Regions from separate parts of the Streptomyces sp. NPDC001536 genome, predicted to be linked through region 1. Evidence: riboswitches for the same ligand, from Rfam matches in the RefSeq annotation. Region 1 holds a riboswitch; each other region holds the start of a gene.

Region 1 (2,191 bases):
ACGTGGAGACGATCTGCCTGGGACAGGCCGGCTCGTCCGCCGCGGTGCTGCTGGCGGCGGGGACCCCGGGCAAGCGGTTCGCGCTGCCCGGCGCGCGCGTGGTGATCCACCAGCCGTCCCTGCCCCAGCCGGTGGAGGGACAGGCCAGCGATCTGGCCATTCAGGCCGAGGAGTTGGCGCGCGTCCGGTTCCGCCTGGAGGAGATGCTCGTACGTCACACCGGGCGCACCCACGAGCAAGTCACCGCGGACATCGAGCGGGACAAGATCCTGGACGCCCAAGAAGCCGTGGAGTACGGCCTGGTGGACCGGATCGTCCCCAGCCGCAAGGCCTCGCGCACCGCGCCCGGCGCCCGGTGAGCGGGCGATGCTGCCACCGGAGCTGCCTCCGCTGCCCGCTCTGACGCGCGCCGAGGGCGAACTGATCGACCGTTATCTCGAGGTGGTCGACCTGCTCGGCCGTATCAACCCGGCGCACCACGGTGACACCTACCGCGGACTGCGGGCCGCCCAGGCGCTGGTGGCGAAGGCGGCCGAGCTGCGCGACGCGCTGGCGACCATGCATCAGCGCGACGAGACCGAGGTGCACGCCATGACCCTGGCGCGGGCGCTGCGGGTGCTCGACGGCGAGCGGCGCACGGCCCGGGTCACGGTGCCGCCGCACTCCGACAGTTGACGTGACGGCGACCGGCCCGGCGCGCCCGACCGCGTGGCGAGGCGTCCGGACCGGCGTTGAAACGCACCAAACGGTGTACCCCCGTTTGGAGTAGACGCCCCTCCTTTGACAGGGCCGTCGAGGTTGCGCAACGCGCGTAGCCCGACTCCGGAATGAGTACCTCCGTCGCTGGTCCGAGGGTCCTCGACCCTGTCGACGCTCCCTCGAACAGTCGAGTGTCCACCCGAACGGGTGAGTGGTGAGTAACACCACAAATCCCCGATTCCATTGGGTTTTTCGGCGTGGAGTACGTGAAGATCCCTGTCTGACGACAAGACCCCGCCACAACGGCGGGGCGATCCGGGCGGACGCCGAGTCCTGCCGCCGCACGGATGACCGGTCGACAGGAGTGGATCGGCAGGAGTGGAGGACCCAAGCACGACGGGTCGCCGGAACGGCTGTCAACAGCCGTCCCGAGCAGCCCTTGGGGTGAAGCCGCAGTATGCGGCCGGGCAACTTCGCCAGCCCGAATCCGACAGGTCATCCTTCACAGGCGGCTGACGAAGGGTTGCGCATGTCTGCGCTCAATCGTGTCCCGTCGCTCATGGCCCGGGCCGGTACGGCCTCGGCTCTCACCATCGCCGCAGTGGGCGGCTCTCTCGTGGTCCCGGGCGTCGCATCCGACGCCGAGGCCGCGACACCGGCGACGAAGGCACTTCAGGTCGCTGCCTCCAAAAAGGGCTCCCCTTACAAGTGGGGCGCCGCGGGGCCGCACCGGTTCGACTGCTCAGGGCTCACGCTCTACTCGTTCAAGAAGGCCGGCAAAAGCCTGCCTCGTACGGCGGCCCAGCAGTACAACAAGACCCGCCATATCTCCGCGGGGAACCGCAAGGCCGGAGACCTCGTGTTCTTCCACTCCGGCTCCAGCGTGTACCACGTCGGCATCTATGCCGGGAAGGGGAAGATCTGGCACTCCCCGAAGAGCGGGGAGGTCGTGAAGCTGCAGAAGATCTGGACCAAGAGCGTCTGGTACGGCCGGGTCAAGTGACCCACCCCGCGGGGATGTCGGCGACCTGACCCGCCGTCACCCTCGCAGCCGGCCGTGACGCCCTGAGAGGCGCCTCCGTTCTCGGAGGCGCCTCTCTACGGCTCCTGCTGCCCCGCCGCGGAGAGCGGCTCCGCCGGTACCGTCCACGGGAGTTCGATGGAGACGGTCTTGCCGCCCTCGCGGGTGGGCCGGACTCTCAGCTTGCCGCCGCACTCCGCGGTCAGCCAGCGGATGATGACCATGCCGCGGCCGTTGTCCTGCTGGACGGCGGCCGGCAGCCGTTTGGGGAATCGCGGATGACTGTCGGTGACCCCGATGCGCAGTTGTTCGTCACGGTCGAGCTGGATGTCCACCGTGAAGGTGGGTGACTGTCCGAAGGTGTGCTGTACGGCGTTGGTGGCGAGTTCGGAGACGATGAGCCGGATCGTCTCGGCCGCTTCCGTGTCCGCCGGCAGACCCCATTCCGCCAGGGTGCCGATGACGTACGTG
Region 2 (2,191 bases), on a different contig from region 1:
TCACCGACGCGGGCTGGCCCGGCGACCCCTACCCGCAGCGGCTCTGGATCGACCATGTGCACGCCTTCTACGCCCTGTTGGACCGGCTGCGCGCCGCCCACCCGGGCGTCGCCTTCGAGTCCTGCTCGGGCGGGGGCGGCCGGATCGACCTCGGGGTCATGAGCCGTACGGACCAGGTGTGGACCTCCGACAACACCGACCCGCTGGACCGGCTCGCCATCCAGCACGGCTTCGGTCAGATCCACCCCGCGCGCGTGATGGCCGCCTGGGTGACCGACAGCCCGAACGCCATGCTCAACGGCCGGGTCAGCTCGCTGCGCTTCCGGTTCGTCAGCGCCATGGCCGGGGTGCTCGGCGTGGGCGGCGACCTCACGCGGTGGAGCGAGGCGGAGCTCGCCGAGGCCCGCCAGTGGGTGGATCTCTACAAGGGGATCCGGCCCGTGGTGCAGCGCGGTGACCTCCACCGGCTGCGGCCGCCGCGGGGCGGGCTCAGCGCCGTCCAGTACGTCCTCGGGGACGAGACCGTCGTCCTCGCCTGGCTCCAGGCGCAGAGCTACGGCGAGCCCGTACCGGCGCTGCGGCTGCGCGGGCTCGACCCGACAGCGTCGTACGAATGCCTCGAAACGGGCGAAGTTCACAGGGGTGCTGTATTGCTGCATCACGGACTTCACGTCGGATTGCGCGGCGACCTGGATGCGGCAGTTCTCCGGCTGCGCCGCATCTGAGTCGTCTGTCCGAATTGGCGCGTTCCTCATCCTTCATTCCAACTCGCTCTGGAATAAAGGACGCTGTGAATGTGCCACGTGAGGAGCGTCATAGCCGTGACCGTGCGTCGCCCGTCATGTTCACGTAATTCCCGTTCTTTTCCTGGGGTTTTGCATGGCGGGAGGCGTGCGTAATTCACGCAGGGTGACCGGTAATTCTCACAGCGGATCAAGAGGAACGCATTCAGGTGGAACCTCTCGCTTGTCCCTTTGCGTCTTGCTCGCTTACGTTCGCCATCAATCCGGACGGACGCCCAATCCTGCCGCCGCCCGGGGACCGCACAACTCACCCGTGAACGGCAGGAGCGGGGGACCCACAGGTACAACCGCCTGTTCCGGTCTCCGGAACGGCTAGGGGTTAAGTCGCATTTCGGTGCGGCCGGGCATCTCCAGCCCGAACCCGACAGCTCACCTCGTAGGCGCCGGAGAGGAATTCGCCATGCCCGCGAAGGGTAAGCACCGCCGTCCGAAGGCCCAGCGCCTCACTCGTTCGATCGCCGTCGCCGGCACGGGTGGCGCCGCACTCGCCCTCCCGCTGATGGGTGCCGCAGGCGCCCACGCGGCCACCCCGCAGTCCGTTTCGGAAAAGGCCGTCCAGTCCCTTCCGGTCGCCGAGAAGACGGCCACCGAGAAGAAGGCCGCGGAGAAGAAGAGCGCCGCGAACACCGCGACCGTGCGCACCTATTCGGTGCGGTCCGGTGACTATCTCTCGAAGATCGCCGACGAGCAGAACGTCACCGGCGGCTGGAAGAAGCTCTACTCGGACAACCGTGAGGCCGTCGGCTCCGACCCGTCGCTGATCCACCCCGGTCTGAAGCTCACCATCGGCAAGAAGGCCGCGGCGAGCACGGAGAAGTCCGCGAGCGCGGAGCAGCCGGCGGAGAAGCAGAAGTCGGCGGAGAAGCAGAAGTCCTCTTCGTCCGACTCGTCCGCCTCCACCGAGTCCTCCAAGTCGTCCTCGTCGAACACGACGGCGGCGACGCAGAGCAGCGAGACGGCCAGCGCCGGCGGCTTCACTCTCCCCGTGGCCGGCGCCACCGTCGGCACCCCGTACCGGATGTCCGGCAGCATGTGGTCCAGCGGCTACCACACGGGTGTCGACTTCGTCGTCCCGACCGGTACCTCGCTCAAGGCCGTCGGCGCGGGCACGGTCGTCTCGGCCGGCTGGGGCGGCGCGTACGGCAACCAGGTCGTCATCAAGCTCGCCGACGGCTACTACGCCCAGTACGCCCACCTCTCCTCGCTCTCGGTGTCCTCCGGCCAGACCGTCACCGAGGGCCAGCAGGTCGGCCTCTCCGGCGCGACCGGCAATGTGACCGGCCCGCACCTCCACTTCGAGATCCGCACCACGCCGGACTACGGCTCGGACGTGGACCCGGTCGCCTACCTCCGCGCGAAGGGCGTCTCCGTCAGCTGACGCCGCCCTC
Region 3 (2,191 bases), on a different contig from region 1:
GGCAAGAGTTCCGAAACAAGGGGACGCAAAAACCGGCGGCCCTGACGTCGGGGGGTGTGCGTCAGGGCCGCCGGTGGATCAGGAAGTTCCGCGAGACCTCAGGGGTTGAGGCCCTTGCTCCGCAGCCACGCCATCGGGTCGATCCCGGTGGACGCGCCACCCGGGTGGACCTCGAGGTGCAGATGCGCCCCCGTGACATTGCCGGTCGCGCCCACGCGCCCGATCACATCACCGGTGTTGACCTTCTGGCCCACGCTGACGCTGATCGACGACTGGTGGGCGAACCACACCTCCGTGCCGTCGTCGAGGGTGAGGACGGTCTTGTAGCCGTACGAACCGTCCCAGCCGGCCTGCGTGATGGTGCCGCTGTGGACCGCCTTGATGAGCGTGCCCGTGGGAGCGGCGAAGTCGAGACCCGTGTGGTAGCCGGAGGACCACAGGGAGCCGGCCTGCATGAAGGTCGAGGTGATCGTGTACGAGGAGGTCGGCAGCGTGAACTGCTTCGCCAACTCGGCCAGCCGCTTGGCCTCGGCGGCCTCCTCGGCCTCCGCCTCCGCCTTCTTCTTCGCCTCGGCGGCGTCGTCCGCGGCCTTCTTCAGCGCGGCGGCCTCGGCCTTCGCGGCCTCGTCGGCGAGGGCGGTCTGGGTGGCCAGCTGCGCCTTGTTGTCGACCTGCGTCTGCTGGCTCTCGGCCTGCGCCATGATCCGGTTGCGCAGCGTCTCGCCGGCGTCGGAGGTGGTGGCCTGGATCGTGTCCATGGTGGTCGTAGCGCCGGCCGTGGGGGCCGCGGCGAGGTCGCTGAGCGCGGTCGCCGAGCCCTGCGGCGCCTCGTCCGTGTCCGACACGAACGGGAGGTCGGGCATCGAGATGGAGACCGGCGGCTTGCCGGTGTTGGCGCTGGCCATGCCGGCCCCGCCGACGGCGGCTATGACACCGACGCCCAGGACGGTGGAGCTACGGGCGAATCCCCCGCTGCGCTGCTTGGCGACCCGGTGCTTGCCGCGCGCCGGTCGGATGGACTCCTCGGTGGGGTTCCACTCCTCGCGCGGGCCCTCGTCGTGGTGGTAGCTGCCGTAGCCGAAGACTTCGGTGGTGCTGCGCTGGCTCGGCACGTACGGGGCCTCGGGGGCAGGCCGGTTTGACGCCACGTGGGCGTGCTCCTTTCCTTCCTTCTCGCCTACCGGGTTAGCTGACGGGTTCGGAGCAGGAAGGTCTCCTACGCGCGTATACCGACCGTGAGTCCACGGCGGCATGCGCGCGATTCACCCCAGGGTGGTGGTTCCCCGGCTCCCTTGCGGGATTAAGCGCGTGAGCACGGAGCCGCCTCTTGTGACGGCTGGGACGACCGCGCTGCGTTATCGAACGTTAATAGACCCGGACCGTGGATTCCAAGCTGTTCCGCTTGATCATTAAGCTTTTTCCGCTGGACGTACGGGTCCATGAGCGGTGAAAAACGGGCGAGTTGACCTCGCTTCAGTAAACTCACAGGTATTGACTGTATGTCAGTTGTTATGCGGAGGGCGCTCAACCGATCACCCCACGTGATATTGCCCCCTGCGGTCACGGCCGTCGTACGGCGAGCAGCGCCATGTCGTCCGTCATGCCGCCCCCGGTGTGCCGGCGCACCTCCGCGGCGAGCGCGGACAGCAGCGCCCCGGGGAAACGGAAGGCGCGTCCCGCGAGCCGCGCCGCCGGATCGTAGAACTCCCCGTGCCGGTCCCGCGCCTCGGACAGCCCGTCGGTGTACAGCAACAGCGTGGCCCCGCCCGGGAAGACCGCCTCCTCCGTACGGTCGGGCCAGCTCCCCAGCTCGCCCATGCCCAGCGGCAACGCGGGCTCGGTGGCGGGCAGCGCCCGCACGGTGCCGTCGGAGCACAGCAGCAACGGCGGCGGATGGCCGCGGTTGAGGATCCGTACGACCCCGTCGCCGTGCGGCAGTTCGGCGAGTACGGCGGTGGTGAACCCCTCGATGACGTCGAGTCCCCCGCGCCGCGTGCCCTCGCGCGCCAGCGCCCGCTCCAGCCGCCGCGCGACCGCATCCAGCGTCGGCTCCTGCTCGGCGGCCTCCCGGAACGCCCCGATGAGGACGGCGACCGCTGCCACCGCCCCCATGCCCTTCCCGCGCACGTCCCCCACCACCAGCCGCACCCCGTGCGGGCTGTCCTGCACCGCGTACAGGTCCCCGCCGATG
Region 4 (2,191 bases), on a different contig from region 1:
GCCCGCTCGGCCTGCTTCGAGTTCGCGGTGGGTGAGGAGACGTGGGTGCTGGGGCGGCCGCGGGTACGGCTGCGGCTGACCTCGGAGGTGCCGCGCGGGCAGGTCGTGGCCCGGCTCTGCGATGTGGCGCCGGACGGTTCGTCGACGCTGGTCACCCGGGGTGTGCTGAACCTTTCGGCGCGGCACGGGCGGGACCGGGCGGTGCCGTGGGAGCCGGGGGCCACCGAGGAGGTGGCGTTCGAGCTGAACGGCATCGGGCACGCCTTCCCGCCCGGGCACCGCATCCGGCTCGCCGTCTCCTCCGCGTACTGGCCGTGGATCTGGCCGCAGGCCGACTCCGCGGCGGGGTTCGCGCTGGAGCCGGCGGGGAGCTTCCTCGAACTTCCGGTGCGGTTCCGTGAGTCGGCGGGCGAGATCGCCTTCGAGGAGCCCGAGCAGTCCGCGCCGCTCGGCGTCAACTTCCCCGCCACGCTGGACGAACCGCGCCCCGAGCGGCTGGTCGTACGCGATGTCGCCAAGGGTGAGCGGCGCCTGGAGGTCGACCCCCGGTACGGCGGCACGCGCGTGTACCCGGACGGTCTGGAGTTCACCGAGGACGCGCTGGAGACGTACACGATCGACGAGACGGACCCGCTGTCGGCGCGCACCCGCTCGGACTGGTCGATCCGGCTGCACCGGCCGGAGCCGGCCTGGGACACGACGGTCCGGACGCGCTCGGAGATCACCTGTGACGGGGCGGAATTCTTCCTCGCCGTCAACGAGGTGGTCTGCACGGAGGGCGGCGAGGTGGTTTTCCACCGGACGTGGGAGAAGAGGATTCCGAGAACAGCCGGTTGAGGACAATTGCCCGATTTGCGGCCACATTTCATCTCCGTGACTTGAGTCACTGCCTCCTGTGAGCGGACTGTGTGATCACGTCCGCCGATCCGCCTTGCCCGAAACGCCAGTTGGCGATTGACGTCCGCAAAGGATCAAGCACCCCATACGCCTCAGACCAAGGTCAATGGGTGTGTTGTGTGAATCCGGTACTTGTTCCGGACATGTGCTCTCGCATACGTTCCCGGCCGGGCGGAACGCCGAATCCTGCCGCCGCCCGAAGACCGCTCACCTACGAGAACTCACGGCAGGAGCGGGGGAACCAGGTAAGTCGCCGAACCGTGCGTTCAGGACATAGTTCTGGACATAACGGACCGGCTTGGGGTGAAGTCGTGTCGCCGTACGGCGGCCCGGCCGGGCAGCTCCCGCCCGAACCCGACAGCTCACCTCGCAGGCGCCGGAGAGGAAACGTCATGCCTGCTGCCGCTCACCGTCGCACCAGAACGTCCCGTCTCGCCCGCAAGCTCGCCGTCGCCGGCACCGGTATCGCCGTGCTCGCGCTCCCGGTCATCGGCGCGACCAGCGCCTCCGCGGCCACCCCGACCGTGGCCACGGCCACCTCGCTGGGCTACTCCAACACCCTCGACGGCTGGATCCGGGCCTCGCTCCAGGTCATGGCCCAGAACGGCATCCCGGGGTCGTACGACGGCATCTACCGCAACATCATCCGCGAGTCCTCCGGCAACCCCTACGCCATCAACAACTGGGACTCCAACGCCGCCGCCGGCACCCCCTCCAAGGGCCTCCTCCAGGTCATCGACCCCACCTTCCAGGCGTACCACGTCTCGGGCACCTCCTGGGACCCGTACGACCCGGTCGCCAACATCACCGCGGCCTGCAACTACGCGGCGCAGCGGTACGGGTCGATCGACAACGTGTGGGGCGCGTACTAGGACGAGCGACCGCTGGGCGGCTCACCGAAGTCGCCCAGCTCGCCGATCAACCGTCGGCGGGCCGCTTCCAGTTGCTCGCCGTACGAGGCATCGAGGATCGACGAGAGCTGTGTCTCCAGCGACCCGCTGATGCGCAACAGCGGGGACCAGACGGCACGATCGTCGACGACCGCCGAGAACTCCCTGCGGTGCATGACCCGATCGAGCCAGTCGGACAGGACGAGTGCCTGGTCGTCCGTCAGGTCGATCTTCACCGGACCCCGTTCCCGAGCAGGTTTTCCTGGAACAGCCTCTCCAGGACGACCGCGATGCCGTCGTCCTCGTTCGACAACGTCACCTCGTCGGCTACCGCCTTGAGTTCGGGGTGGGCGTTGGCCATGGCTACGCCGTGGGAGGCCCAGTCGAACATGGGGATGTCGTTG

The links. A riboswitch is a leader RNA that binds a small molecule or an ion and turns the genes downstream of it on or off. The one in region 1 is predicted to bind cyclic di-AMP.
Region 2: it holds a riboswitch for cyclic di-AMP, as region 1 does, so the genes downstream of both, ACFY0U_RS18700 (peptidoglycan DD-metalloendopeptidase family protein) here and ACFY0U_RS32130 (C40 family peptidase) in region 1, are expected to answer to the same signal.
Region 3: it holds a riboswitch for cyclic di-AMP, as region 1 does, so the genes downstream of both, ACFY0U_RS12780 (M23 family metallopeptidase) here and ACFY0U_RS32130 (C40 family peptidase) in region 1, are expected to answer to the same signal.
Region 4: it holds a riboswitch for cyclic di-AMP, as region 1 does, so the genes downstream of both, ACFY0U_RS38690 (transglycosylase SLT domain-containing protein) here and ACFY0U_RS32130 (C40 family peptidase) in region 1, are expected to answer to the same signal.

The regions. Positions count from the first base shown of each region.
Region 1 covers NZ_JBIAVQ010000013.1:230,037-232,227, forward strand. The annotation lists gene ACFY0U_RS32120 (ATP-dependent Clp protease proteolytic subunit) at 1-359, shown strand, start outside; gene ACFY0U_RS32125 (hypothetical protein) at 367-675, shown strand; cyclic di-AMP (ydaO/yuaA leader) riboswitch at 1,014-1,225, shown strand; gene ACFY0U_RS32130 (C40 family peptidase) at 1,229-1,702, shown strand; gene ACFY0U_RS32135 (ATP-binding protein) at 1,798-2,191, opposite strand, start outside.
Region 2 covers NZ_JBIAVQ010000006.1:175,671-177,861, reverse strand. The annotation lists gene ACFY0U_RS18705 (alpha-galactosidase) at 1-725, shown strand, start outside; cyclic di-AMP (ydaO/yuaA leader) riboswitch at 1,016-1,199, shown strand; gene ACFY0U_RS18700 (peptidoglycan DD-metalloendopeptidase family protein) at 1,204-2,181, shown strand.
Region 3 covers NZ_JBIAVQ010000003.1:824,948-827,138, reverse strand. The annotation lists gene ACFY0U_RS12780 (M23 family metallopeptidase) at 99-1,148, opposite strand; cyclic di-AMP (ydaO/yuaA leader) riboswitch at 1,160-1,317, opposite strand; gene ACFY0U_RS12775 (PP2C family protein-serine/threonine phosphatase) at 1,561-2,191, opposite strand, start outside.
Region 4 covers NZ_JBIAVQ010000019.1:55,695-57,885, reverse strand. The annotation lists gene ACFY0U_RS38695 (CocE/NonD family hydrolase) at 1-837, shown strand, start outside; cyclic di-AMP (ydaO/yuaA leader) riboswitch at 1,092-1,288, shown strand; gene ACFY0U_RS38690 (transglycosylase SLT domain-containing protein) at 1,290-1,769, shown strand; gene ACFY0U_RS38685 (hypothetical protein) at 1,766-2,023, opposite strand; gene ACFY0U_RS38680 (HAD family hydrolase) at 2,020-2,191, opposite strand, start outside.